One region of the Bacillus sp. EB106-04-04-XG123 genome, then DNA from elsewhere that is predicted to be linked to it. Evidence: riboswitches for the same ligand, from Rfam matches in the RefSeq annotation. Region 1 holds a riboswitch; each other region holds the start of a gene.
The links. A riboswitch is a leader RNA that binds a small molecule or an ion and turns the genes downstream of it on or off. The one in region 1 is predicted to bind S-adenosylmethionine.
Positions count from the first base shown of each region.

Region 2: linked by a shared signal. The riboswitch ahead of AC3WTB_RS04300 (bifunctional homocysteine S-methyltransferase/methylenetetrahydrofolate reductase) and the one ahead of AC3WTB_RS09030 (sugar ABC transporter substrate-binding protein) in region 1 are both predicted to bind S-adenosylmethionine.
Region 3: linked by a shared signal. The riboswitch ahead of AC3WTB_RS03555 (methionine biosynthesis PLP-dependent protein) and the one ahead of AC3WTB_RS09030 (sugar ABC transporter substrate-binding protein) in region 1 are both predicted to bind S-adenosylmethionine.
Region 4: linked by a shared signal. The riboswitch ahead of metK (methionine adenosyltransferase) and the one ahead of AC3WTB_RS09030 (sugar ABC transporter substrate-binding protein) in region 1 are both predicted to bind S-adenosylmethionine.

Region 1 covers NZ_JBYTDZ010000002.1:706,727-714,288, forward strand. The annotation lists gene AC3WTB_RS09025 (sugar ABC transporter ATP-binding protein) at 1-106, opposite strand, end outside; gene AC3WTB_RS09030 (sugar ABC transporter substrate-binding protein) at 176-1,294, opposite strand; SAM riboswitch class I at 1,466-1,575, opposite strand; gene AC3WTB_RS09035 (right-handed parallel beta-helix repeat-containing protein) at 1,673-3,100, opposite strand; gene AC3WTB_RS09040 (branched-chain amino acid aminotransferase) at 3,469-4,560, shown strand; gene AC3WTB_RS09045 (hypothetical protein) at 4,656-4,850, shown strand; gene AC3WTB_RS09050 (hypothetical protein) at 4,870-5,268, opposite strand; gene AC3WTB_RS09055 (6-phospho-beta-glucosidase) at 5,391-6,719, opposite strand; gene AC3WTB_RS09060 (PTS lactose/cellobiose transporter subunit IIA) at 6,716-7,042, opposite strand; gene celB (PTS cellobiose transporter subunit IIC) at 7,070-7,562, opposite strand, start outside.
Region 2 covers NZ_JBYTDZ010000001.1:806,597-814,158, forward strand. The annotation lists gene AC3WTB_RS04280 (methyl-accepting chemotaxis protein) at 1-671, opposite strand, end outside; gene AC3WTB_RS04285 (BMP family lipoprotein) at 668-1,645, opposite strand; gene AC3WTB_RS04290 (CvfB family protein) at 1,989-2,837, opposite strand; gene AC3WTB_RS04295 (YajQ family cyclic di-GMP-binding protein) at 3,075-3,566, shown strand; SAM riboswitch class I at 3,648-3,766, shown strand; gene AC3WTB_RS04300 (bifunctional homocysteine S-methyltransferase/methylenetetrahydrofolate reductase) at 3,845-5,686, shown strand; gene metH (methionine synthase) at 5,670-7,562, shown strand, end outside.
Region 3 covers NZ_JBYTDZ010000001.1:685,847-693,408, reverse strand. The annotation lists gene AC3WTB_RS03575 (hypothetical protein) at 1-73, shown strand, start outside; gene AC3WTB_RS03570 (GNAT family N-acetyltransferase) at 156-590, opposite strand; gene AC3WTB_RS03565 (YjcG family protein) at 597-1,112, opposite strand; gene AC3WTB_RS03560 (alpha/beta hydrolase) at 1,165-1,905, opposite strand; SAM riboswitch class I at 2,127-2,248, shown strand; gene AC3WTB_RS03555 (methionine biosynthesis PLP-dependent protein) at 2,327-3,445, shown strand; gene metC (cystathionine beta-lyase) at 3,442-4,620, shown strand; tRNA gene AC3WTB_RS03545 (tRNA-Val) at 4,753-4,825, shown strand; gene AC3WTB_RS03540 (hypothetical protein) at 4,920-5,102, opposite strand; gene AC3WTB_RS03535 (acetyl-CoA carboxylase carboxyltransferase subunit alpha) at 5,146-6,090, opposite strand; gene AC3WTB_RS03530 (MarR family winged helix-turn-helix transcriptional regulator) at 6,123-6,569, opposite strand; gene hag (flagellin Hag) at 7,016-7,562, shown strand, end outside.
Region 4 covers NZ_JBYTDZ010000005.1:26,369-33,930, forward strand. The annotation lists gene AC3WTB_RS15125 (glycosyltransferase family 2 protein) at 1-432, shown strand, start outside; gene AC3WTB_RS15130 (phytoene desaturase family protein) at 429-1,910, shown strand; gene AC3WTB_RS15135 (alpha/beta hydrolase family protein) at 1,937-2,731, shown strand; gene AC3WTB_RS15140 (DUF2584 domain-containing protein) at 2,771-3,013, shown strand; gene pckA (phosphoenolpyruvate carboxykinase (ATP)) at 3,056-4,642, opposite strand; SAM riboswitch class I at 4,869-5,003, shown strand; gene metK (methionine adenosyltransferase) at 5,199-6,401, shown strand; gene asnB (asparagine synthase (glutamine-hydrolyzing)) at 6,550-7,562, shown strand, end outside.

The sequences.
Region 1 (7,562 bases):
GCGCATGGACCGTCCCTTTTTTTAATGTGAAATTCACTTGATCTAAAGCTTTGACCCCTGGGAATTCAATTGAAATATTTTTCATACGAACAAGCGGCGCTGTCATAGGTGTCCTCCTTCTCTTGATATCATCTGAAAAACGAAACACCCTCTATGGAAAGAGAGTGCACGTCGCTTATTTTGTATAATGCTTCTTCAAGGTCTTCATCCAATCTTCCTCAAAAGCAGTCGATGAACCGAATCCCTTCACTTCGTCTGCAAGATTGACCATGTTAATGGCTTTTCCTGCTTGTTGAAGCTGCTTTTGCGAGATGAGAGAGGCCTCAAGGTCATAGGAAGATGGTGTTTTCTCACCAGCTATTTTCTTCGCAAGAATCCTCACGTCGACTGCGCCGATGAGCTTCGGATCAACCGCTGCTGTGTACTTCCATGGACTGTCCTTCGCTGTCATTTCTTGAAGATCAGCATTTGACACATCAATCCCATAAATCTTCACTTCTGTTCTTCCTGCTTCCTTTAACGCTCTTGCTGCCCCAATGGCAAAGGCATCCCATGTGGCAAAAATAGCGTCCAGTTTGCCCTTTGGATACTTATTCAGCATGGCTGCTACTGCATTTTGCGTTTGAACAGACGTATCAGAAGAGGCTACACCAAAGCGGTCAAGCTCCTTGATCCCTGAATGTTGTTTGAGCGTTTCTTGATAGACCTTATTTCGTCTCACCATTGGCGGGAATCCATCTACCCATAGGTACGCAATATTTGCTTTTCCTTTAAAATCAGAAACGAGCGCGTCTAATGATTTTTTCGCTAATTGTTCGTCATCTTGAGACGTCACTGTGACTCCTTTGATGTCCTTTAGCTTAGGATTTGAATCAAATGCTACAACTGGAATGCCTTTCGCTGTGATCTTTTTCACATCAGCGACTGTCGCCTCGTCGTCCCCGTGAGAGATGATAAAGCCATCATAATTTTCCTCCAGCGCCTGAGAGATGGCATCATGGAATTTTGCTGTATCACCATTTGCGGTGTAGACATCTACCGTAAAGCCGAGTGCTTCACCTTCTGCCTTCGTTCCAGCTAAAAATTGAGCTGTATGATCGTCTCCTCCAATTTTGCGGATCACTTTAATTTTTGCCCCCTGTCCCTTTGCAAATCGCTTCGGTACATTGTCAAAAGAGACTTTTTCGTTTGCATTTGCCTTTGAGCCTGCACTTGATCCAGTGCCGCAGCCAGATAATAGGACGGTTAATGCCGTTAATAAGACAAGAAATGATGTAAAATGCTTACGCTTCATTGCTGTTCCTCCTCAAGTTGTTTTAAATTTTTCACATCGGAAAACTAGGTAAAAAAGTGGAAATACGCCTGTCAAACAGGCATTTGATTCGAAAAAGAGACGAAAAAAAGCCTCTCTTGGAAAGAGAGGCTTGATCACCGTTGCATGAAACATGTATCGGGAAGTCTTCCTCTCTTATCTGTCAAAGCTGTAACAGCTTTGCAGGAATTAGCACCAATTTCTACAATAGAAACGGTTGCTGGGCGTCATAGGGCCAGTCCCTCTGCCTCTCTTGATAAGAGATCCGTTATGAAATTTGTTTTCGTTGAAATGTCTTCTTTACTTTAATGTGATGTCACATCAATGTCAATGACTTTTTTGAAAATTTCTAAAATATCATCAGCTTCCGATAATTTTCTTAGCAGGTGATGATTTCTTCAGACGGAAATCATATTTTTTCTCATTCACAAATTGTGGGTTGAGATGGGCTGATCCTTTATCTTGACCGCTATTAGAGAGATAGGTTTTGTAGCCTTCCATCCATTTCCCGCGCCAAATCCACTGTGATGCTTTCGCACCTTTGCGATCATCATAAACGTTCTTCTGGAAGGTATTCTTTTGGTTCACTTGATAAAGATTCACGACTAAGTAATGCGAGGCGCTAGCCGTCATGATATTATTCGTGATTCGATTGTTCACTGCTTGATACTGCATTAGCAATTGGCCGCCTTCTAAGCCGGCTGTGTCATTTTTGTACAAAATATTATGTGAAATCGTCGTATTGGTTGTACCGCCACGCTTCGTATCATAGCCGCCAATAGATATGCCTGTATAACGGTTTAAATATACTTGATTGTGTTCGATGCGGATGCGATCTGCCATTTTTCCTTTATGTTCGCTTGTGACTTCAATCCCCAGGTCATTGTTATGTGAGATGTTATGATCGATCACAATGTCTTTTCCGCCATCAACATAAATTCCGCCAGCGGAGATGTCGCTTCCATAGGCTGGGTTCCCTGCACTCGTAATCTCATATACCTTGTTTCTAGAGACGACTCCATTTCTAACTTGATCATACTTTTTAGAGGGTGCTACGTTCTCGAAACCAATTAAATCAATGCCAATATTATCAGTGTGCCGGACCGTGTTATGTGTCACACGGAACTTTTTGACGTTTCCATTTAGCACAAGCGCTTCACTGAAGCCCAGTTTTAATTTTTCAACGGTATTTCCTTTGATTTCAATGTCTTCTATTGCTGCAGGAGCTTTTGTCCCATAGACAGCAATTCCATGTGCATTTCCATTTTCATGTTTCGTCTGAATGTCATACACTCGGTTATTGAGCAGTTTTACGCCTTTACCGCTTCCTTTGATGAAAATACCAACTGGTGTTAAATCTTCTTTATTCGTCTTAAGATGTCCTACAGTGAGGCCTTTGAGGGTGATGTAGCTCTTTTGATCGACCGTGACAAGACCGCCATCGGCTTGATTTCCTTTAAGGGATGCCCCACTAATCACAGGTTTTTCTTTTCCGTAAGCTTGAAAGACAACGGGTGCTTTCTTTGTTCCGGAATAACGGACAATCAATTTCTCTTTGTATGTACCGCCTCTCATGTAAATGGTTGTCCCAGCCTTCGCCATACTTGCTGCTTTTTTCAGCGTGCGGAAAGGTTTTTGCTTTGTTCCCGGGTTTTTGTCGTTTCCGTTTACCGCTACGTAATAAGCTGTGCTTTGCTTAGCACCAGCTTCCTCTGTCATCGCTTGACAGCCAAAGCTGATCATGGACATGAATACAATGAGTAAAATGCTTGGTATCACTCGTTTCATCTTGTTGTTTGCTCCTTTCCCTTCTCTTCTTCCTTTATCGGTTAAAAAAAAGAGGATTAAAATATGACAATGTCCCTTGCAATGTACTAGTCAAAAGGTGTATGGTTGAAAGAATATCTTACAGGAAAACCATTCGTTTTTAAATTGTCAGATTAATCAGTTAATAACGTATTTGGATTTTATTTCTTTTTTAAAAAGGGGGGACATGAGCCAAACTGACAGCAGAGAGAAGGAAAGCGCTTTAACAGATTTTTCTTGTCTGAATTCCAGAAAACCTATTGCTAATATTTTGTGAAGGTATAGAATAGAATCATAATTATTTCATATTATTAGAATTTTCAAATAATCAAACAGCAAGGAGATTTACAATGCCAAAACAACCCATCCGCGTTGAACTTAGTTCAACAAAAAAACCAAAACCTCAATCTGATCAACTTGAATTCGGAAAAATCTTCACAGATCACATGTTTGTGATGGATTATTCAATTGATAAAGGCTGGTATGATCCAAGAATTATTCCTTATCAGGCTATTCCAATGGACCCAGCTTCGATGGTCTACCATTATGGTCAATCTGTTTTTGAAGGATTAAAGGCTTATGTTTCTGAGGATCAAAAAATTCTCTTATTCCGTCCAGAAAAGAACATGGAACGCTTAAACAGATCCAATGACCGCCTGTGTATTCCGCAAATTGATTCAGAAACAGTATTAGAGGGCTTAAATGAACTCATTCGCATTGATAAGGATTGGGTACCTGATGCAGAGGGCACTTCCTTGTATATTCGTCCATTCATTATTTCCACTGAGCCGTATTTAGGCGTTGCACCGTCTAGCACGTATAAGCTGATCATTATCTTATCTCCAGTGGGATCATACTATAAAGAAGGCATTCATCCGGTCAAAATTGCCGTTGAAAATGAGTTTGTCCGTGCCGTTAAGGGTGGAACAGGAAATGCCAAAACAGCTGGAAACTATGCCTCAAGCCTTAAAGCACAGCAAGTGGCTGAAACGAAAGGATTTTCACAAGTTCTTTGGCTTGATGGGGTCGAGAAAAAATACATTGAAGAAGTCGGCAGCATGAATATCTTCTTTAAAATCAACGGAGAAATCGTGACGCCTGAATTGAACGGCAGCATTTTAGAAGGCATCACACGTAACTCTGTACTTGAGCTGTTAAAGCATTGGGGAATTCCAGTCACAGAGCGCAAAATTTCAATTGATGAGTTAATTGAAGCACATCAATCTGGCGAGCTTGAAGAAATTTTTGGGACTGGAACGGCGGCCGTGATCTCTCCTGTCGGGGAATTAATTTATCATGATCAGCCATATGTGATCCAAAATGGTCAAACAGGCGAAGTATCCAAGAAATTGTATGAAGCCATTACTGGCATCCAAAAAGGAACACAGCCAGACATCTTCGGCTGGACAGTTGAAGTTGACTCGGTCGTCAAGCAAGCATAAGCATGTAAAAGAACCTTTCATTCACGAAGGGTTCTTTTTTGTTTATTTACCTCTCCAATATACCTTATAATGGTAATAAATTAAGGAGGGATGGTATGTTTTTTACTTATCTATTAGCGTTCATTGGGATCTGTATCGGATCGATGATCGTCGCTACTGGTTTCGACGATTCACCGTTCCTCACCCGGTTTCTATTTAAGGCGCTTGGGATTTCTATCCTTGCTCTTTCCATCTCTTTTGTAAAGGTTAGACGAAAGAAGTTACAGAAACAAAAGGCGAAAAAGGCTTAGTTGACTCGTCTGCTTCCCATCAAATCGTGCACCAAAACAAGACCGATACCCCAACAATCGCCCCAGCGTATATCCACTGTTTTCCCTTGATGCTTCGCTTTCTTTCGATCAGTAAAAAAATCTCAGGCAAAAAGATGATCATGATTTCTAGGATAAAGACAAGATAGTAAACAAGCGGCATCGGCTGGAAATCAAACTTTCTTGCATCTCCTCCAATCGTTGCGAAATACATCAACAGGTTAGTCACTGGAATGGTGAAACAAACAAGCAGGCGGAGAACATAAATCCACACATAGTCCTTATGCCGAATGAGACCAACAAATGAAGCAATAAGGCCATACAAAAACAAGATCACTGTGCCATAACTCATGACAGGCTGTACGACAAATCCGTAAAGCATTAAACCAATTGCAACCATATTCCAACAGTCCTTTCTTTGAAGCCATACATGCTGTTTTTTCTATCATACACTTCTTTCTCCAGTTTCCATATGAAGAAATCATAAAAAATGACCCCATAAAAGGGGTCACTCATTATGTGTTAAGCATTGACTGATTTGAAGAATTGCGGTAAATATTCACGATGCGCTTCAAGCATTTCATCTAAAATTTGCTTTGCAATCTCGTCAGATGGGACGAGCGGGTTGATCGTCATCGCAACAAGAGCCGTCTCGTAATCTCCAGTTACAGCCGCTTCAGCTGCCACACGCTCGAATGATTTGATTTGTTGAACGAGCCCTCTGACAGCTACAGGCAGATCACCTGTCGCGATTGGCTTTGGTCCGTCCTTCGTAATGATACAGTTTACTTCAACCGCTGATTCAGCCGGAATGCTGGCAATCGCCCCTTTGTTCACTGTATTGACTGGTTGAATGTCGTGCTTATCATTATAGATGGAGCTGATTAAGTTACAAGCCGCATCGCTGTAATAGGCTCCGCCTCTTTTTTCGAGCTGCGGTGGTTTAATCGACAAATCAGGATCTTTATAGAGCTCAAATAGTTCCCGCTCGACCTGCTGTACAACCTCCGCTCGTGTTCCTTTTTCTTGAGCCGCCTTTTGTTCTTCTTCCAGCATATCTTTCGTTTTATAGTAATAGCGGTGATACGGACATGGGATGACCCCTAATCCTTTCACAAAAGAAGGCTCCCAGTTTTTCGCTTCAATGTTTTTCATGGACCACTGGCTGTTTGGATTTCCTAGTTCATCAAGCACTTGATCCATAATGCTGACCCCGTCTAAATATACGTCTAATCCATAGACCATGTGATTGAGACCGGCAAACTGTACCTCAATGCGTTCTACATCCACTTCAAGCGCCTTAGCGATTCCCATTTTGATCCCAATCGGCACATTGCATAGACCGACGACTTTTTTGAGATTCGTGTAGCGTAAAACAGCTTCTGTGACCATGCCGGCTGGATTCGTAAAGTTCACAAGCCATGCGTCTGGGCAAAGCTCTTCCATATCCTTCACAATGTCTAAAATGACCGGGATGGTCCGAAGGCCTTTAAATAAACCGCCTGGTCCATTCGTTTCCTGACCGATGACGCCATATTTAAGCGGTATTCTTTCATCCTTTGCCCGTGCTTCCAGCAGTCCTACACGAAATTGTGTCGTCACAAAATCTGCGTCCTTTAAGGCTTCCCGGCGGTCAAGAGTCAGGTGTACCTCAATCGGTAGACCTGCTTTTTCGACCATACGTTTCGCCAGAGCGCCCACGATGTTTAACTTTTCCTGACCCGCTTCAATATCCACAAGCCATAATTCCTTTACAGGCAATTCATGATATCGTTTAATAAACCCTTCGACGAGCTCAGGCGTATAGCTCGATCCACCGCCTATTGTGACAATTTTGATTCCTTCTTTCATGAATTGACACCTCCGAGTTGCTTCATTTTTTCATGGAGCTCAATGATTTCTGCTGCGAGCTCCTTAACGGTCATTGCGTTCATGAGATGATCCTGCGCATGAATCATGAGGAGGCTAATATCCGTCTTTTCGCCCCTGATTTCTCCTTGGATCAGCTCTGTCTGTGCGTGATGCGCCTCATTTAACGCGTCTTGTGCTTCCTGCATTTTTTGCTTCGCCTCATCAAAATTACCTTGCTTTGCACACGTAATGGCTTCCATCGCTGAGCTTCTGCCATTTCCGCCGTGCAGGATGAGTTGAAACACAATTTGTTCCATTTCCATCGGCCGCACCCCCCTTTGTTCCCTCTATTACATGCTGACGACATTTTCATCAGTTGATGCTTTTGTTTCTAGCTCACTTTCTTCTTTCAATTTCTGCTTATCCCACATTCTAAAGAATGGGTAGTATAGAGCAAATGACAACGCAAGGTTAATCAGCTGCATGACAGCACCAGAGATTTTACCTCCTGTGGCGAGATAGCCTGAAATGATTGGCGGCATAGTCCATGGGACAGCAATCCCTGCCGGTTTTGCCACAAGGCCTGTGCTCATTCCGATATATGTGGTGATGATCATCATGATTGGCGTAAGGATAAACGGAATGAGAAGCATTGGGTTCATCACAATCGGCATTCCAAAAATGATCGGCTCGTTGATGTTAAAGATGGCTGGCCCAATGGCAAGGCGGCCAAGCTGTTTCATTTGTTTACTTCTAGCACGTAAGATCATGGTCAGCACCAAAGCTAGCGTTGCACCGCTTCCGCCGACGTTGATGAAGATTTCAAAGAACTGCGCTGTGAAA
Region 2 (7,562 bases), on a different contig from region 1:
ATTTCATCCTTACGCTGAATATCCGTCCGCTCCACAGCAAGATTTCCTTCTGCGATCTGCTTTGCTCTGTAGGATATTGATTTGATAGGTGTCACGATGGATCGCGTTAGTCCAATATTCAAAAAGACGGCAATGACAATCAGTGTGAGGGCTGAGACGAGTGCACTTGTAATAATCCATTGAACATTGTCTGCTGCATCCTCTAGATTTTGTTTATACGCTTCTTCTGCTCTTTTATTCATCGTATGCACATCATTTAAAACGCCATCAATTCTTGCTGCCACACGTCTTGCATCCGAGGCGTTTTTTTCGCCAATGGCATTGTTGGCTTCTTTGGTCCATGTGTCATATTTTGAATTTAACCTTGTTAATGCCTCTTTGTTCAAATTTCCTGCATGCTTGTTTAACGTTTGCAGCTGTTTTTTTGCTGTAGAAATATCGTTTTGAACGATCTCTAGCTGTTCATCTGAAAGTGTCATCGAATAATTGGTCATCGCTTGCTCGACACTTTCAAAACTTGCCTTCGTTTTTTGTACGTTTAATAAGGTTTGGACATCTGCTTCATTTGATGATTGGATCTTTGTCATGCTGACAATGATAAAGGCGATAACGCCAACTGCTAAAAGAAGTGAGATAAGTGAGTTGAGTAAAATTTTGACGCGTAAACTCATGATGCGCCCCCCTCTTCTTTTAGAAGCGTCTGCTTCAGACCATTTAATTTTTTGGTCAGTGTCTCAGCATTTTTCAAGATCCGGATTTTTGCCATATCGATTCCATCATTGCTTAAGTCATAGACAACATGTCCGCTTTTAATTTGATTGTTCTTGACGACCTGTTCGCTGAATTGATAAACCACTTCATCGACTTTTTTCACCATAGATGAAATGACCGCTTTTTCCGCAGTATAATACTGATCGCTGTCAACACCAATGGCATATTTGCCTTGCGATTGCGCTTCTTTTAATACACCAACACCTGAATAACCGGCTGCAGCATATAAAACGTCTGCTTTCTTTTTGATCATATCTTTGGCTATTTTACCGCCCTTGCCTGCATCACTAAATGTACCGGCATAGGTAGATAAGATTTTGATTTTGGGATTGACTGATTTGGCGCCTTTTTGAAACCCTTTTTCAAAACGATGAATGACGTCTGCATCAACACCGCCAACAAATCCAATGACATCGCTTTTTGTTGTCATCGCAGCAAGTGCACCTGCTAAATAGCTGCCTTCCTCTTCTTTAAACGTCACAGAAGTCACATTTTTCAGCTCAGATACGGCATCAATCAGAAGGAACTGCTTCTTCGGATATTTTTTCGCGACTTTTTCTAGGTCTTCTTGCATACTAAAACCTACACCGATAATGAGATCATTACCATCTTTTACGAGTTCTGTCAGCCCTTTTTCATATGTATCAGTTTCTGCAATTTCTCTATAATCAAATTCAATGCCAAGCTCATCACGTGCTTTTTCTAATCCTTTAAATGATGAATCGTTAAATGATTGATCACCAAGACCATCATCTGTGAGCATAACGCCAATATGCTTCGCAGTTGATTTTGGCGCCCCCTCCTGTTGATTACCGCATGCGGCGAGCACCATAAGCATAGCTGCCATCAGAAGCAATGAAATCTTCACTTTCATCCAAAAACACACTCCTTTTATCATCCTTACTCCTTTTTTATCGGATTTGAGGGGCGTTGTTTCAATGATATAGTGAAGGTTTTCATGACTTTTTTCATAGAAAAAATCCATTATTTAAGACAAAAATAAAAAAGTGAGCAAATGCTCACTTTTAGATCATTGACAAAGGGCTAAAATGAACTTTATTTTAGAACTTTGTCTTCTTTTCAGCGTGACCTGAAAACCTTTGCAGCCCTAGGAAGGACGAGTACCGGAGCGGAGCGAATTTGACATTCGTGAGCACCGGCACGCAGGACTGACACCGAATGCGAGGGTTTGTCTGCACGCTGAAGTGAGCAAATGCTCACTTTTTCTCGTATGTCCAGCCTTCTTTTTGATAAACGAGATCATTTTTCATCAGATGACCTAGTGCTCGTTTAAAGGCTGCTTTGCTCATTTGAAATCTTTCGCGGATATCCTCTGGATCACTTTTGTCTCCGTAAGGCATGGCGCCGTTTCTTGTTCTCATATAGGTTAAAATTTCTTCTGCATCGACAGATAATGCATCCTGTTTTCTAGGAAGCAGAGAAACGTTCACGGTTCCATCCTCTTTCACTGCAATAACTCGTCCCGTAACGGTCGATCCTAGTCTTGGCTCTTCTTTTCGTTCCGTGCGGTGAATAAACCCTCGCACGCCTGTATCTGTCAGCATAAAAGAACCTGTCGCAATTAAACGATAGATTGTTCCAGTAATTTCTTTGTTCATTAAGGTTTCTGGTGCCTCAGTAAACAATTCACTGATCACGTCTTCTGTGGCTGGTTTTGCGAACATTCTGCCGTAACTTGTGACTTTCAGCATACAGTAGAGTTTGTCTCCTTTTTTCGGCCATGCTTCCTCAAATGGCGGGAGGTGTTCTGTTGCTACAAGTGCATCCTTTGACAGTCCAACATCGACAAATGCGCCCATGTCTTCTACCACGTCTACAACTTCTACCCAGCCGTATGTATGTGCGTTAATTGTAGGGATTTTCATTGTGGCAGCTAGTCTTTCTTCATGATCTACATATAAATAGACCTCTACTTCATCTCGGTCATCAAGATCCTCTGTCATTTCACTGCGGTGCAGGAGGACCGAATCTTCACCATCTGTCAAAAAGTAGCCGTATTCCATTTCGTTCTCTATTTGCAAGGTCAGTTGCTCACCTGGTCTCATGTTCTCTTCCTTCCTATCTGCCCATAAAAGAGCGTTCGTTCATCTTTTGATTCACTTTATTCTACTATACTTCTCCCCGCATGAACATCTCTAGTTCTGTTAGCTAAAGTGGACAAACTGAACACGATTTATACCGCAGCCGGCTGAACTCTTTGCCTCATCTCTTCGATAAAGTTTCTTCTTCGCCTATTGGCATGATAAAATAGACGCAATATCAATACTTGGAGGTCATGTGTGATGGCAAAAGAAAGCTCATTTGACATTGTATCGAAAGTCGAACTGCCTGAGGTGCAAAACGCTGTTCAAGCAGCGCTGAAAGAAATTAAAAACCGTTATGATTTTAAAGGAAGTAAAAGTGACATTTCTCTCGAAAAAGAAGAACTTGTTCTCATTTCTGATGATGACTTCAAGCTTGAGCAGCTAAAAGATGTACTTGTGACAAAGCTTATCAAACGAAATGTACCAACTAAAAATATCGATTACGGAAAAACCGAGCATGCTCTTGGCGGTACAGTACGCCAGCGTGCGAAGCTGATCAGCGGGATTGATCAAGACAACGCTAAAAAGATCAACGCACTCATCAAGCAGTCTGGCATCAAAGTGAAATCACAATTTCAGGATGACCAAGTGCGTGTGACAGGGAAAAATAAAGATGATTTACAAGAGGTGATTTCTCTTATGCGTAAGGCTGATTTGCCGATCGATGTCCAATTTATAAATTTTCGATAAATTTCAAATTTTCCATTGATTATTTTTGCATTTTTCGTTACAGTTGATGGAAGTTCAATTCATTGACATGTTCATATTGCTTTCTTATCAAGAGAGGCAGAGGGACTGGCCCTGTGAAGCCTCAGCAACCGGTGTAGTAGAAATATATTTTCTATGACCAAGGTGCTAAATCCAGCAAGCAACTGCTTGGAAGATAAGGAGAAGAATTACGATACAGCCAAAAAGTCTTCTTCTTATCAGAAGGCTTTTTTTGTTACATAGAAATAAGGAGGAATACAATGGGCCTATTACAAGACTTACAAAATCGCGTACTGATAGCTGATGGAGCGATGGGAACACTTTTATACTCTTACGGCATTGACCGCTGTTTTGAAGAATTAAATTTATCGAAAGAGGATGAAGTGAAACGCGTACACGAAGCATATGTGCAGGCAGGCGCTGACATCATCCAAACGAACACATACGGTGCGAATTATATTAAACTATCCCGCTACGGCTTAGAGGAAGAAACGAAACGCATCAATACAAAAGCGGTACAAATTGCAAAAGCAGCCGCTGGCTCTGCCTATGTTCTCGGAACAATTGGCGGCATTCGAACGTTTAACAAAAATGCCTACTCTATAGAAGAAATCAAACGAAGCTTTAGAGAGCAGCTGTACATCCTATTAAATGAAGAGCCTGACGGATTATTGCTTGAAACGTATTATGACATAGAAGAAGCGAAGGCTGTTCTCCAAATTGCTCGCAAAGAAACGACTCTCCCGATTGTCATGAATGTCTCTATGCATGAACAAGGCGTTTTGCAGGATGGTACCCCGCTGAAGGATGGTTTATCTGAGTTATCATCTCTTGGTGCAGATGTCGTCGGCATCAACTGCAGGCTGGGCCCTTATCACATGATTCAGGCACTCGAAGGTGTTCCACTTTTAGAAAATTCGCATTTATCAGTCTATCCTAACAGCAGTCTCCCCTCTCTTGAAGAAGGCAGACTCGTCTATGATACAGATAACGATTATTTCCGAAAAAGTGCACTTGAATTTAGAAATCAGGGTGCACGCATTATCGGCGGCTGCTGTGGAACAACACCTCAGCATATTAGCGCAATGGCTGAAGCGGTCAAAGGTTTAGCACCGATCACTGAAAAAGAAGTGAAAGTGTTAAAAGAAGAAATCATTTCCATCCAAGATCAGCGCACTGAACCAGGTCTTGATGAGCTGGCTGTGAAAAAACGATCGATTATCGTAGAGCTCGATCCACCGAAGAAGCTGAACTTCGAAAGATTTCTCGTCGCTGCAAATGAATTAAAGAATGCTGGCATTGATGCGTTAACGTTAGCCGATAATTCTCTTGCAACTCCGCGCATTAGCAATGTCGCTTGCGGCGCATTATTAAAGCAGCAGCTTGATATGCGTTCTCTTGTTCATATCACATGCCGCGACCGTAATTTGATTGGGCTACAATCCCATTTAATGGGGCTCGACACTCTTGGATTAACCGATATTTTAGCGATCACAGGCGATCCATCTAAAATTGGAGACTTCCCAGGTGCAACATCTGTGTATGATTTAACCTCCTTTGATTTGATTCGTCTCATCAAGCAATTTAATGAAGGCCTTTCTTTCTCAGGAAAGCCTCTTGGCAAAAAGACCAATTTTTCAGTGGCTGGCGCGTTTAACCCAAATGTGCGTCATATAGATAAAGCGGTCAAACGTCTTGAGAAAAAAATCGAATACGGCGCTGATTATTTTATTTCACAGCCTGTTTATTCTGAAGAACAGCTTGTGAAAATTCATGAGGAAAGCCGCCACTTGGATAAACCTATTTACATCGGCATTATGCCGTTAACAAGCAGCCGAAATGCAGAGTTTATTCATCACGAAATTCCCGGCATCAAATTATCTGATTCTATTCGTGACATTATGGCTAAGGCTGGCGAGGATAAAGAAAAGCAGCGAGCAGAAGGTTTAGCGATTGCCCGCTCTTTATTAGATACAGCCTGCGAATTGTTTAATGGCATTTATTTAATTACTCCTTTCCTTCGATCAGATTTAACAGCAGAACTGACCACCTACATCCATCAGAAAGAAAAGGAGTCTAACATCCATGTCAACTATCACTGAACAGCTCAAAAAACGCATCCTCGTCCTTGATGGTGCAATGGGCACAATGATTCAAAACGCCAACCTGACAGCAGAGGACTTTGGCGGAGAAGAGTATGAGGGCTGTAACGAGTATTTGAATGTGACAGCCCCTCACATCATCCGTGCGATCCATAGGGAATACCTCGAAGCAAGTGCCGATCTCATTGAAACAAATACGTTCGGCGCGACAAAGCTCGTCCTTGATGAATATGGGCTTGGCCACCTTGCCTATGAACTCAATGTTCGAGCTGCACAGCTGGCAAAGGCTGAAGCAGACCGTTTCTCCACACCGGATAAGCCACGTTTTGTTGTAGGCGCAATGGGCCCAACAACGAAAACATTATCTGTAACAGGCGGCACAACCTTCAGTGAGCTCGTCAGAAACTATGAAGAACAGGCCCGCGCTCTAATTGACGGAAAGTGTGATGCCCTTCTTTTAGAAACAAGCCAAGACATGCTGAATGTAAAAGCTGGTTTCAAAGGAATTCAGGAAGCCTTTCAGAAGGCAGGCATTCAATTACCACTCATGGTATCAGGAACGATTGAACCGATGGGCACCACCCTTGCTGGTCAGGATATCGAAGCCTTTTATATCTCTCTTGAGCATATGAAACCCATCAGTGTGGGCCTGAACTGTGCGACTGGTCCAGAATTTATGACAGACCACATCCGCACGCTCTCCTCCATCGCAAAGTCAGCGGTGAGCTGCTATCCGAATGCTGGTCTCCCAGATGAAGAAGGCCAATATCATGAATCCCCTGCTTCTCTTGCTAAAAAAATCGCCGCCTTTGCTAAGGAAGGCTGGTTAAATATTGTCGGCGGCTGCTGTGGAACGACACCTGCACATATTCAAGCATTGTCAGATGAAGTACGCACGATTCAGCCGCGTCATATCACTCGAGAATCACCGCAGCATACCGTATCAGGAATTGAGCCTCTTATTTATGAGGATTCAATGCGTCCTCTTTTTGTAGGCGAACGGACCAATGTCATTGGTTCTCGCAAATTCAAACGGCTCATTGCGGAACAAAAGTTTGAAGAAGCAGCAGAAATTGCTCGTGCTCAGGTGAAAAATGGCGCTCACGTCGTTGATGTGTGTCTCGCCGATCCAGACCGTGATGAGGCAGCAGACATGGAAGGCTTTTTACAAGAAGCCATGAAAAAGGTGAAAGCCCCTTTTGTCATTGATTCAACGGATAAACACGTGATCGAAAAGGCACTCACCTATTCTCAAGGGAAAGCCATCATCAATTCTATTAATCTTGAGGATGGCGTGGAACGTTTTGAAGAGATTCTTCCTCTTGTGAAGCTATATGGCGGTGCACTTGTTGTTGGCACAATTGATGAAATAGGAATGGCTGTGACCGCAGAACGAAAGCTTGAAATTGCTATACGTTCGCATGATTTGTTAACGAAGGAATATGGAATTCCTGCAAGTGACATCATTTTTGATCCGCTTGTCTTTCCCGTAGGCACTGGAGACGAGCAATATATTGGCGCCGCTGAAGAAACGATCAAAGGCATTAAAATGATCAAGGAAACCCTGCCTGAGTGCCTCACCATTTTAGGCATCAGCAACGTATCTTTCGGACTTCCGCCTGTAGGCAGAGAAATCTTAAATGCCGTCTATTTATATCATTGCGTGCAAGCAGGGCTTGATTATGCCATTGTGAATACAGAAAAGCTTGAACGCTTCGCTTCCATTCCAAAGGAAGAAATCAAACTAGCTGAAACCTTACTTTATGAAACAAATGACCAAACACTGGCTGAATTCACCCAATTTTACCGCGGCAAAAAGAAAACGGAGAAAAAACCAAAGGTCTCCTTATCACTTGATGAAAGGCTGGCGCTCTAC
Region 3 (7,562 bases), on a different contig from region 1:
AAAGCGGGAACGCTTTGTACGAGATATGTTTATGGAGGAAGGAAAAGGCGTTCATATCAATACGTATATATAAATGATTGCGCTTTCTTCCATTGGCGAACGATAATGAAAAAGAAAAAGCCAGGGCATTTTGAATGCTCTGGCTTTTCTTTTGGTCAAACAGACAGTGTTTTTGTCATTTTGACATGGGTGATTCCCGCTTCTTCAAACGGTTCAGAAACCGCTTTGTAGCCTTTCTTTTCGTAGAAAGGAAGCGCATGGACTTGGGCATGCATCACCGCTTCTTTTGCTCCATTAGCAATTGCTTCTGTTTCTAGCGCCTCTAATAGCTTGAGGCCAAGGCCGAAGGAGCGCGCCTCTTTTAACACACAAATTCTTTCTAGCTTTGCCTTTGATCCCTCAATGATCCGCAGTCTAGCGGCCGCCTGAGGCTTTTTGTCATCATTGTAAATGACAAAATGGGTGGCTTTGTCCTCTAGTTCATCTATTTCGATCTCTACTGGAACTTCTTGTTCTTTGACGAATACTTCTTTTCGAACGTAATATGCATCTTCTCGTTGTGTTTGTTCTGTTGCGATGACTGTTTTCAAATGTCTTTAACCCTCTTCTCCTAAAATAAATGTTTCATAGACGGTCCAAGATCCGTTTTCTAATTGATATAAAAGGTGGAAGCGATCCACTGTTTCTTCATGGTCAATCTTTCTCAGCTTTAATGTACCAAGTACGTCTGAATGCTCATCATCTGATAGTTTTTGAGCCACTGTGACATGCGGAACAAAGGCATATTCAGGTGTACCAGCCAGTGGCTCTGCGTACAATCTTTCATTGAGCGCCATGATGTCCTCGTTCGGTTCTACTTTCATATAAATGACGTTGTTTACAGGAGCGAATGAACTGAATTTTTTAATACGTAACGTAATAGGAGAAGCATTTTTTGCATAATCTCTTAACGTTGAGACGACCTCAGCCGCTTCTAGATCCGTTAATTCAAAAGGTGTTCTTAATGTTAAATGAGGCGGTATGAGTGCATAGTTCGGATCATAACGCTTCCGGTAAGAGTTCGCAATATCTTGCAATTTTTTTGATGGAAATATAACAACTCCGTATTTCATCATGTTCCCTCCTGAATAAGAAAGTATTTATTATTATTTATTATAACAAAATTCAGTTGATTAACGAATATGGGAGCATTCTTTTTAACGAAGGCGCAATGAGCGGCTGCCAATACGTCCATTTATGATCCCCTTCGAATGTCTCAAATAAATAATCCGCTCCAGATTGTTCAAGAAGGGCCTTTAAATCATCATTCGGCTGAACAAAATCAAGCACCTGGCCATCTGTTGTTTTCACAGCGGTTTCCTCCAGCCCAATTTGATGGATAATCGCATAATGAGAAAGGGCTGTCGACTGTTTGACGGCTTCTAGAACCGACTCGTCAACATAAGGGGACTGCAAAATCAGCCCGCCAAATAAAGAAGGATAATCAATGGCTGTCATGAGGGAAATCGTCGCACCCAGTGAATCACCAATAAACGTACGTCCTGATCCAATTTGATAGGTTGGATAGTGTTCATCAATATAAGGAACCAGTTCATTAGCTAAAAAGCGTTTATACGCTTCAAACTGTGTGCCGTCTGGATGATACGTGTTCCGTCTTTCCGTAACATTTTCATAAGGGACACCAATGATAATCGAGCGTTCCATTTCTTTGTTCTGCATCAATTCTTCTGCCTGTCTGCCTATTTTGCCTAGGCGGAAATAATCATGACCATCCTGGGCAATGATGACATGATATGTATAAAGGGGGGAGTAATTGACTGGCAAATAGATCAAAATGGTCATGTCCGCCCCAAGTTCTTTTGACTGTAAGGTTTCTTCTTGAATGATTCCTGTTTTCTTCACCATAATCCATTCCTCCAGCTAACCAAATTCATCATAAAGTGAAACGTTTCCATTCATTGTAACACGAAAAACAGCGTTGTTCCTATATGCTAACATGCAATCAAACCGTATAACATCGATTCTGTTATAAAATACAGAAAATTTTAATTAATCATGACATTTCCCCTTGAAAAATGAGATTTAATGGGTTACAGTATTAAGAATTAGAACAGACAGACAACACATTCTTATCGTGAGAGGTGGAGGGACTGGCCCTTTGAAACCTCAGCAACCGGTATGCATCACTTCATGTGATGTACCAAGGTGCTAAATCCAGCAAGCAGCTTTTTTGCTTGGAAGATAAGAGGAAGCGATTAAACCCCTTCTTCTTATGAAGAAGGGGTTTTCTGTTTTGAAATCAGATTTTTACTTAGGATGGTGTCAAATGACAGAACATGTGGAAACGAAATTAGCGCAGATTGGAAACCGTAGCGAAGAGGTGACTGGCACTGTCAGTCCTCCCGTTTACCTTTCGACAGCATACAGACATAGAGGTATAGGGGAATCTACAGGATTTGATTATATTCGAACGAAAAACCCAACAAGACAGCTCGTAGAGGATGCAATTGCTTCACTCGAAGAAGGGACGGCCGGTTTTGCCTTCAGTTCGGGAATGGCTGCGATTCAAACGATCATGGCTCTATTTGAAAGCGGAGATGAACTCATCGTCTCATCAGACCTATATGGCGGTACATACCGTTTGTTTGAAAACGAATGGAAAAAGTACGGCTTACGTTTTCTTTATGATGATTTTGCAGATGAAGACTGTTTACGCTCTAAAATTACGCCAAACACAAAAGCGGTCTTTATTGAAACACCGACAAACCCATTGATGCAGGAAGCAGATATTCAAAAAATAGCGAAGATTGCAAAAGAGCATGGCGCTTTGGTGATTGTCGATAACACCTTTTACACACCAGTCTTGCAAAAGCCAATTACGCTTGGAGCAGACATTGTCATTCATAGCGCAACCAAATATTTAGGCGGACATAATGATGTTCTTGCAGGGCTTGTGGTGACAAAAGGAGAGCAGCTGTCTGAAGAAATGTTCCAGCATCAAAACGCGATTGGAGCGGTTCTATCACCATTTGACTCATGGCTTTTAATGAGAGGAATGAAAACACTGGCTCTTAGAATGCGCCAGCACGAGGCAAATGCGAAGGAGCTGGCACAGTTTTTAGAAAAGCAGCCAGAAATTCAAGATGTCCTTTATCCAGGAAAGGGAGGCATGCTGTCATTCCGAGTAGCTAAAGAGGACTGGGTCAATCCATTTTTAAAGCAGCTAAAAACGATTTGTTTTGCTGAAAGCCTTGGCGGAGTCGAAAGCTTCATTACGTATCCTGCAACGCAAACACACATGGATATCCCAGAAGAGATTCGCATTGCAAACGGTGTATGTAACAAGCTGCTCCGTTTCTCTGTTGGCATCGAGCATGTAGATGACCTGAAAGCAGACCTGAAACAGGCACTATCACAAGTTAAAGAGGAGGTACACGTCAAATGACCACACACGATTGGACACTCGAAACACAACTCGTTCATAATGCGTTTAAAACAGACCGTTCAACAGGTGCAGTCAGTGTACCGATTCAGCATGCATCCACCTTTCATCAAAGCAGCTTCGATGAATTTGGCCAATATGACTACTCGAGATCGGGGACTCCGACACGTCAAGCATTAGAGGATACGATTGCGGCGCTGGAAGGAGGAACGAGAGGGCTTGCCTTTGCATCAGGCATGGCAGCCATTTCAACTGCTTTTCTTCTATTATCTAAGGGAGATCACGTGCTTGTCACAAGAGATGTGTATGGCGGGACTTTCCGAATGATCACTCAAGTTCTGTCGAGATTTGGAATTGAGCATACCTTTGTGGATATGACGGATTTGAATGAAGTCAAAAGAGGTATTCAATCGAATACAAAGGTCATTTACATGGAAACACCGTCAAATCCAACACTAGGTATTACAGATATTGAAGGTGTCGTACAGCTTGCGAAAGAGCATGACTGTTTGACTTTCTTAGATAATACGTTTTTAACGCCTGCCCTTCAGCGTCCGCTGGACCTTGGTGTGGATGTTGTTCTGCATAGTGCAACGAAATTTTTAAGCGGCCACAGTGATGTGCTGTCAGGCTTAGCTGTGGTGAAAGATGAGAAGCTGGGAGACGAACTCTATTCACTGCAAAACTCCTTCGGTGCGGTCCTTGGTGTGCAGGATTGCTGGCTCGTGTTAAGAGGGTTAAAAACCCTTCAAGTCAGATTAGAAAAAGCTAGTCAAACGGCCTTCGAGCTAGCTTCATTTCTTAAAGAACATCCTGCGGTCAAAAAAGTATACTATCCAGGCTTAGATGATCACCCGGGTGCAGATATTCAGCGAAAGCAAGCGAGCGGAGCAGGGGCTGTTCTCTCATTTGAACTAGAAAACCAAGCGGCAGTCAAAGAATTAGTGGATGCCGTCACATTACCTGTATTCGCCGTCAGCCTCGGCGCCGTCGAATCCATTCTGTCGTATCCAGCCAAAATGTCACATGCGGCTATGCCAAAAGAAGAAAGAGAAAAAAGAGGGATTACAGATGGGCTGCTTCGTTTAAGTGTAGGTGTCGAAAACGGAGAAGACCTCAAACGTGACTTCAAACAAGCACTCGATCAACTAAAGCCTGTTCTTGTGAACCAATCATAAAGAAGGAGAGAAAAAAGCCGGCACAGCCGCCGGCTTTTTGACCTTTTTTAAACAAAACCATTGACGCTTTATTATTATGGTTATATAATAGAGACTGTCAGTAACAGAAAGCCCAGAACTGATACATAACCCGATTCCGTAGCTCAGCTGGGAGAGCGCTACCTTGACAGGGTAGAGGTCGCTGGTTCGAGCCCAGTCGGAATCATCGTTGAAACCCTTGCTTAGCAAGGGTTTTTTGTTTTTCTGACAGCGAATATTTGTTCTGTTTATTTTGATTGGGGACGAATTGGGGACGAACTTTATCCGCCAGATTGTTTCTCAATATTTTTAGGATCAAAATGATTAAAGTGTTCTGCAGTGTTAAATTCTAATTTATTTGTGACATGACCATAAATATCTGACGTTGTTTTAGCACTAGCATGTCCGGCTCTTTTCTGAATAGCATTTATGCTCTCACCTGCCTCTATAAGGAGAGCGACCATTTTGCAAGAATCCTCCGAAATGTAATACGGACTTTAAATATTTTCATTTATAATTCTCTATTTGTCTATACTTTTCATATCGCTGTTGTATAAGCTCTTCTGAGGATAATGGTATCAATTTTTTTAGAGATGATTCGATGACAGATTCAATCATTTGTGCCTGTGATTTGATATCATTTTGTGCTCCACCTTTCATTTCAGGAATGATTTCATCAATAATTCCTAAATGTTTTAAATCTTTTGCTGAAATTTTCATATGTTCAGCAGCTTCTGGAGCATACTTAGCGTCCTTCCATAGGATAGATGCTGCTCCTTCTGGCGAAATTACTGAGTACCATGAATACTCTAACATATGGATATGGTTACCGACACTAATGCCAAGAGCTCCACCACTTGATGCCTCTCCAATTACAATACAAACAATTGGCACTTTAAGTGTAGCCATTTCCAATAGATTTCGAGCTATCGCTTCAGAAATTCCACGTTCTTCAGACCCTTTCCCTGGATAGGCGCCTATTGTATCAATAAATGTAATAATAGGGCGATTAAATTTATCAGCTTGTTTCATCAGTCTTAGCGCTTTTCTATATCCTTCTGGATGTGACATTCCAAAATTTCTTTCTATATTTTCCTTTGTACTTCTACCTCTTTGATGACCTATAACCGTAACGGGCATTCCTTTAAATTTTGCAATACCACCTATCATTGCTTTATCATCACCATATAATCGATCACCATGAAGTTCGAAAAAATTTGTAAACAATAAAGGTATATAATCCAATGTCGTGGGCCGGTTACGTAGCCTTGCAATTTGAACTCGTTGAAAAGCTGTAAGATTAGAATAAACTTCATCTTGCATTTTATTTAAACGTTTTTCTAATAAATGAATTTCTGACGATAAATCTACATTATTTTCTTTCATCATTTTCTTTAATTCATCAAATTTCTCTTTTAGTTCAATAATAGGACGTTCAAAATCCAAACTCATTTTATCCTCCAAAGGTTATGATTTACCTCACTCTAATCAAAAGACTTAGAAATAGAATCATTAAATAATTCAAAACCATCCACAACTATTTTTTGTTCTGATTCTGATAAATTATTAAGGATACGTTGATAAAATGTAAGGGATTGTTCTCTTAAGCGATTAACAGTAATGTGCCCTTTTTCTGTGAGGTGCAGAAAAAGTTCTCTTCTATTTTTTTCATTTACTTCACGATAAACAAGCCCCATTTTTACTAACTTATCTACCAACCTACTTACAGTTGAAGTCTCTAATCTAAGTTTATTGGATAGTTGCCAAACAGTTAGTTTTTCCATCTCTAGTTCCTCTAACGCCATCATTTGAGAAGTTGGTAGAGGTTTTTCAAATGGTCCATTCGGCAAATTTTGAGATTCGAAAACCCCAGTTAATATAATCATTTTCTTAATATCTGTTCTTAGTTTTAAGGCATCTTCTCTTTTCAAAAGGTCAACCTCCTACAATTCATGCATCATACATCAATTGTATTATACATCAATATGATTTTTTCACAAGCTTAACATAAGCCAATATGACAACATGGACGAGATATTTCTTCTTGTTAAATGTGTCTAATTTGTGAATTTAACAAATTCCACAAACTAAAATATATGGAAGTTCAGTCTATAGTAGGTAACATAATACTCATTGTTATGGCGGGTATCTAGTCTCGTAAAAGTGACAAGACTAATCATTTTGAATGAATAGAAGGAGGTTTCATGATTATTGCCATAACTGATGTTACATACGGTAGTAAGTAAGAGAGCCAAAAGGTGCTCTGCGTTACTACTATACACATGCCTTAGAAATCGAAAATTCTAAGGAAGAGCTTTCATCTAAATGGACTTTACAGATAAGCTCTCTAAAAAAAATTACACGGAGGTAATAGGAAATGAGAATTAACCACAATATCGCAGCACTTAACACATTAAACCGTTTATCTGCAAACAACGGTGCAAGCCAAAAGAACATGGAGAAACTTTCTTCTGGTCTTAAAATCAACCGTGCAGGAGATGACGCAGCAGGTCTTGCAATCTCTGAAAAAATGCGTGGACAAATCCGAGGATTAGAAATGGCTTCAAAAAACGCACAGGACGGTATCTCTCTTATCCAAACAGCTGAAGGTGCATTGACTGAAACTCATTCAATCCTTCAACGTGTACGTGAACTAGTCGTTCAAGCTGGAAATACTGGTACACAGCAAGGTGAAGACTTAGCTGCAATTAAAGATGAGATCACAGCACTTGTTGAAGAGGTCGATGGTATTTCTAATCGTACTGAGTTTAACGGAAAAAAATTATTAAATGGTACGTTTAATGGAGTAGGCACACCTGGCACACCTGCAGATCCAGATGCTGGAACACCAGAAATCCCAGCAACTGATGGCGATGCTTTAGTATTCCAAATTGGTGCAAATGCTACACAACAAATTAAGGTAA
Region 4 (7,562 bases), on a different contig from region 1:
GCTAGACGGGTGAAGGAAAAAGGCTTTCCGTTCACACTTGCAAGCATTCATCCATTTGTGTATATGAGAATGTATGAGAGTGGACAAGAGGTTTGGGAAGGTTACCGGAAAAATTTATTCCCAGGTGTGAATCGAAGCATTGCTTTGTTAAGCAGTGTCTTTTGTTTATACACCCTCCTTTATTTGGTTCCTGTCATTTGTTTCATGATTGCATTGTTTCAGCTGGATGTTTTGAGCATATGCTTATCGATCCTTTGCTATGGGCTGGGTGTGTCGATTAAAGCGGCAATAGATACTGAAAATGGGCGGACATCTGCGATGGCTTTTTTATTGCCGGTCAGTATTTTAAGCCTGATTGCTATCGGTTTTGCTTCTATGAAAATCGGTCTGAAAAAAGAAGGGTATGAATGGAAAGGGAGAAGGTACGAATGAAAAAAGTGATCATCATCGGCGGCGGACTTGGCGGATTATCAGCCGCGATCCGTCTCCAGTCACGCGGGGTTCAGGTCACCATTTTAGAAAAAGAAGCGGCTTTAGGCGGGAAATTGCAGCGCCATCACGAGGCAGGCTACTCTTTTGATTTAGGACCGAGTACTATTACAATGAAGGCATATTTTGAAGAAGTGTTTACGGCCTGTCATAGACGGATGGAGGATTATGTGACCTTTTATCCGATTTCTCCGCTGACCAAAAATATTTTTTCAGATGGCCATACGGTCGAGTTTACGCCGAATATTGAGCAAATGGAGTCACAAATTGCTGCATTCAGTCCTGAAGATGCGAAGCAATACCGCGCATTTTTACAGGAATCAAAGACGCTTTTTCAAAAGGCAGAGGAGCAGTTTTTAAATCGTTTGTTATTGAGCTGGAAGGATAAGGCGGATTTAAAGCTGATGAAAGCACTTCTCGCTGTCAAACCGTTCACATCCGTTCAGCGCCTGCTGCGTCAATATTTCCGTCATCCCCATACATTGGCGATGTTTGGACGGTATGCCACTTATATCGGCTCTTCTCCCTACGAAGCGCCGGCTATTTTTAACATGATGGCATATTTAGAAGGGGAGAAAGGGATTTATGGAATACAAGGCGGTACGTATCGTTTAGTTGAGGCATTTGAGACACTGGCAAAAGAATTAGGCGTTCAGATTCACCTCAATGAACAAGTAAACAAGATTCATGTGAAGGGTCGGCGGATCAAAGGAGTGGAGACGGATCAGCAGATGTATGAGGCAGATCAAGTCATTGCAGGAGCAGATGCGCTGACTGTATACCGTCATCTTATAGATGAAAAAGACCGTCCTCGTTTTTTAAATCAAAAACTGGCTGGTATTGAACCGTCGTTGTCTGGCTTTGTTCTTTTATTAGGTGTACCTAAAGTCTATGAGCAGCTGGCTCATCACAATGTGTTTTTCCCTGAGGATTATGAGCAAGAATTCAAGGATATTTTTCAGAAAAAACAACTGCCTCAAGACCCGACGCTTTACATATGCTATTCGGGTCATTCAGAACCAGCTTTAAGCGGAGGACCGGAAAGAAGCAACCTGTTTGTACTGGCCAATGCACCTTATGTGACAAAAGAGCAAGATTGGGACATGCTAAAGGAGACATATCGTCAGCATGTAAAAAACAAATTAATGGACAAAGGTCTTTTTGGTTTGGATGAGCTGATCGAATATGAAGCGGTTCAAACCCCGCTCGATCTGCAGCAGAAAACGGGGGCATATCGTGGAGCCATTTATGGCATGTCTTCAAACTCGTTCAAACAGGCGTTCTTTCGCATCAATAATCAGTCAAAGGACATTGAAGGACTTTGGTTTGTTGGGGGAACAAGTCATCCAGGCGGCGGCACGCCAATGGTGACAAAATCAGGCCAGCTTGTCGCAGAAGCGATGCTGAAGCAATGGACGTAAACAGAGATGAAAAGGAGAGAAATCGAGTGATTGTGGAAAAAAGAAGGTTTCCGTCGCCCCATCCGCATATTCACTTATATACAGTGACCTATGAGGCAGATGGACTTCGGATGAAAGGGCTGCTCGCTGAGCCGGCCGGAGAAGGTCTCTACGACGGCTTTTTGTACTTACGAGGCGGCATTAAAAATGTGGGGATGGTCAGACCTGGCCGGATTGTGCAATTTGCTGCGCAGGGTTTTGTCGTCTTTGCTCCCTTTTACCGGGGAAACCAAGGAGGCGAAGGGAACGAAGATTTTGCCGGAGAAGATCGAAAAGATGCTTTTGCTGCCTTTCAGCTGTTAAAGCAGCACAAAAAAGTGAAGAAGGATCGCATTCATATCTTTGGTTTTTCGCGAGGCGGTATTATGGGCATCTGGACCGCTGTAGAAATGAAACAGGAGGCGGCTTCCTTTGTCACATGGGGAGGCGTCAGTGACATGAAACTTACTTATGAAGAGCGTGTGGATATGAGACGGATGATGAAGCGTGTGATTGGTGGTCCGCCGCATAAGGTGCCAGAGGCATATGAGAACAGAACCCCTTTAAATGATGTGGATAAAATTGAAGCACCTGTCCTGATCATCCACGGAGAAGAGGACCAAAATGTATCGATTGAGCATGCATATTTGTTAGAAGATGCACTGCGCCAGCACGGGAAGTCTGTGGAGACGTGGTATTTCCATGGATACAACCACTATTTCCCGCCGCAGCATAATCGAGAAATTGTGAGAAGGCTGACCACATGGATGCACAGCCGAAAAAGCGGAAATGTGTTAAAATAAGCAGTATAACGAAATATAGAAAGTAGGGGGATTTTCATTATGGGAATGCCTGTTGAATTTAATACAATGATTGTCACAAAGGGAAAAGAGACAAGAATTGAAGAAAATGTATTTGAACTCATGAAGGATGGATACCGCATTTATCCGTTAAATATTCCACTTGAGGTGCGCAAAACGAAAGACGGAGAAAAAACAGGGACAGCACATGTTGAAAAACTAGAGCTGACAGACAATGTCACGAAGGTGACGTACCGCCTTGTGTCATTGCATTCAACAAACTAAAAAAAGCTGAGGGATTGAATCTCCTCAGCTTTTTTCATTTGGTTATACGAGTGGTCCGCCTTTGGCTTCAATGTCACTTGCCGCGTGGCTGAATTTTTGGAAGTTCTTTTTAAATTCATTGGCAAGGAAGTGTGCTTTTTCTTGATAAGCCTTTTGGTCATCCCATGTTTTTGCAGGTTGAAGCACTTCATCTGGTACACCAGGAATATGAAGCGGGATGTGTAAGCCAAAGATGTCATCAGTGATCATTTCAGCATTATCAAGGTCACCTTCGATTGCTGCCTGAACCATTGCTCTTGTATGAGCGAGATTCATTCGTTTGCCTGTGCCATAGCCTCCGCCAGTCCAGCCTGTATTCACAAGGAATACTTTAGCACCGTGCTCATCAATCTTTTTGCCGAGCATTTCAGCATAGACGTGAGCTGGAAGCGGGAGGAATGGTGAACCGAAGCACGTAGAGAATGTCGTTTCTGGTGATGTGACACCGCGCTCAGTTCCCGCTAATTTACTTGTGTACCCACTCAAGAAATGGTACATTGCCTGTTCTTTTGTTAAACGGCTGATTGGAGGTAAGACGCCAAACGCATCAGCTGTTAAGAAAACAATGGCAGATGGATGTCCTGCGATACTTGGTTTCACGATGTTATCAATCATTTCGATTGGGTAAGCAGCGCGTGTATTTTCAGTAAAGAATGTATCATCATAATCCGCTTCACGTGTTTCTTCATCAAGCACAACGTTCTCAAGAACTGATCCGAAGCTGATCGCTTTGTAGATCTGTGGTTCTTTTTCTTCACTTAAGTTCACACATTTCGCATAGCATCCGCCCTCGATATTAAAGACCCCTGTGCCAGACCAGCCGTGTTCATCGTCTCCGATCAGCTTGCGGCTTGCGCTTGCAGAAAGCGTCGTTTTCCCAGTACCTGAAAGTCCAAAGAATAAGGCTACATCGCCTTCTTGACCTACGTTTGCTGAGCAGTGCATAGATAAAATATCTTGCTCAGGAAGCAGGTAGTTCATCACAGAGAAAATGGACTTTTTCATTTCTCCTGCATATTCTGTTCCACCGATAAGAATCGTGCGTTTTTCAAAAGAAACGATGATAAACGTTTCAGAGTTTGTGCCATCTGTTGCAGGATCCGCTTTGAAGTGCGGTGCAGATAAGATGGTGAAAGGTTTTTCGTTTGAAGAAGGTGTTGACCCGTCAGGTCTGATAAATAGCTGCTTGGCAAAAAGATTGTGCCATGCGAATTCGTTTACAACTGTAATCGGCATACGATATCTTTCATCAGCGCCTGCAAACCCTTCAAAGACGAATAGTTCATCACGTTCTTTTAAGTATGACACAACCTTTGTATATAAACGGTCAAATGCTTCTTTGGAGATCGGCTGGTTGACTTGACCCCAATCGATTTTATGCTCAGAGCTTTCTTCTTTGACGATAAATTTATCTTTAGGCGAACGTCCTGTGTAGGCTCCAGTTGTCGCGCGGACAGCTCCTGTTGATGTTAAAACGCCTTCATTACGTGCCAAAATCTTTTCAACAAGTTTCGGAACAGATAAATTTTGGTGCGTATTTTCTAATGAGAGCAATGACTGCAAATCTTCTTTTAAATCCACTGAGTTCATAAAAAAACCCTTCCTTTACCGTTGAATTTGTTTGTTTCGATTAGTATAACACATTAATAATAATAGTCTATACTATTTAAAAATTTTTGTGTGTGTTTTTTCATTTCTGCTATGAAAATATGCTTTTTGGTGATGCTAATGATGAGGAGAAAAAAGAGGGAGATAATTCTTATGAAGCATTGACATGACGCAAGGGTTTAAGATAAGATATCTTATTGAACGGATACTCTTATCCCGAGTTGGTGGAGGGACAGGCCCGATGAAGCCCAGCAACCGGTTTCTTATGAAAAAGGCATGAACATGCTGAGAAACCAAGGTGCTAACCTGATGCAAGGTACAAGAACACCTTGAGCGATAAGAGTGAAAGGCATGCGATCTCAGACCCTTTCCTCGCAATGAAGGAAATGGTTTTTTTATTTTTGGGATATCATATGAACAAATTGCCAATAACATCTCTAATATAAACGTTATTAAATATAAGAGGGAACGAGTTCCGTATCATATTGGAGGCCTCATCTTGGGATGATGTGGTCTTGTACAGGAGGAAATAGCCATTATGAGTCAAAATCGTCGTTTATTTACTTCAGAATCAGTGACAGAAGGACATCCGGATAAAATCTGTGATCAAATTTCAGACAGCATTTTGGATGAAATTTTAAAGAAAGATCCAAATGCACGTGTTGCCTGTGAAACTTCTGTTACAACCGGTCTCGTATTAGTAAGCGGTGAAATTACAACGTCTACTTATGTCGATATTCCAAAGACGGTGCGTGACACAATTAAGGAAATTGGCTACACACGTGCGAAATATGGTTTTGATGCGGAAACATGTGCGGTCCTTACATCAATTGATGAACAGTCTGCTGATATTGCGCAAGGTGTAGACAAAGCGCTTGAAGCACGTGAAGGAACAATGACTGAAGAAGAAATTGATGCGATTGGTGCAGGTGACCAAGGATTGATGTTTGGTTTTGCCAACAACGAAACCGAAGAGCTCATGCCGCTGCCGATTTCCCTAGCGCATAAATTATCTCGCCGTTTAACAGAAATACGCAAGAATGAAACACTTGCATACCTTCGTCCAGACGGAAAAACACAAGTGACAGTTGAATATGATGAGCAAAACAAACCAGTTCGTATTGATACAGTGGTTATTTCTACGCAGCATGCACCAGAAGTGACGCTTGAACAAATTCAAAGTGACTTAAAAGAGCATGTCATCAGCCCTGTCGTTCCAAGTGAACTGATTGATGAACAGACAAAATACTTTATTAACCCAACTGGCCGTTTCGTGATTGGTGGACCTCAAGGGGATGCTGGTTTAACTGGACGTAAAATCATCGTTGATACGTATGGCGGATATGCTCGTCATGGCGGCGGTGCTTTCTCAGGTAAGGATGCAACGAAGGTTGACCGTTCTGCGGCATATGCTGCTCGTTACGTAGCGAAAAACATCGTAGCTGCCGGCCTTGCAGATTCTTGTGAAGTACAGCTTGCTTATGCAATTGGTGTTGCACAGCCTGTATCGATTTCAATTGATACATTCGGAACAGGAAAAGCTTCTGAAGAAAAATTAATTGAAGTGGTTCGTGCAAACTTTGATCTTCGTCCAGCGGGCATTATTAAAATGCTTGACCTGCGCCGTCCGATCTACAAACAAACAGCTGCATACGGACATTTCGGCCGTCACGACTTAGATCTTCCGTGGGAAAAAACGGATAAAGCCGAAACACTTCGTAAAGAAGCATTGGGACAATAACAACATAGAAAACCGCTTATTTTAAGCGGTTTTCCTTTTGATTAAAAAAAAATCTGTAAAAAGCGAAAAAATGTGAAACAAAATCGGACAAAATACTGTCTAATTATAGGTCTACTTTTAAGAAATAACATAACGTGGAGGCAATAATATGTGTGGGTTTGTTGGTGTATTTAATCACCGTCCATTGTCCGAAACTACTGAACAGGAAGAGCTAATTAAACAAATGAATCGTCTCATCGTTCATCGCGGTCCGGATGATGAGGGTTACTTTCATGATGAGCATGTAGGATTTGGATTTAGACGTTTAAGTATTATAGATGTTGAGCACGGAAAGCAGCCGCTTTCTTATGAAGATGAAAAGTACTGGATTATTTTCAACGGAGAAATTTATAACTATGTGGAGCTGAAGGAAGAGCTTGTGAAAAAAGGCTATTCATTCAGCACAGATTCAGATACGGAAGTACTTCTTGCCACATACCGTCATTATAAAGAAGAAGCGGCTTCAAAGCTTCGCGGCATGTTTGCATTTTTAATTTGGGATAAAGAAGCGCAATTATTATATGGCGCAAGAGATCCTTTTGGCATCAAACCGCTTTATTTTACACAAATGGATGAGCAAGTGTACTTTGCGTCTGAACGCAAAAGCTTGATGGCAGTGAACGAGAACATTTTGTTTGATGAGACATCCTTACAGCAATACATGTCATTTCAGTTCGTACCTGAGCCAAATACACTTGATCAAAAGGTGCACAAAGTTGAGCCTGGTCATCAGTTTACTTTACGCCCAGGACAGGAGATTGAATTTAAGACTTACTGGAAAGTTCAATTCAAGCCTGAACAAACACAAGAACAAAAGCTGATTGAAGAAGTCCGCGATGCAATCTATGATTCTGTGAAAATTCACATGAGAAGTGATGTTCCTGTTGGTTCATTCCTATCAGGTGGTATCGATTCTTCTTTCATCGTATCTGTCGCAAAGGAATTTCATCCTGAGCTGAAGACGTTTTCTGTTGGTTTCCAGCAGGATGGCTTTAGTGAAGTTGATGTGGCGAAGGAAACGGCTGATAAGCTGGGCTTACAAAACTTCAGCGCTGTGATTTCTCCTGAGGAATATATGAATGAGCTTCCGAAAATTGTTTGGCATTTAGATGATCCTTTAGC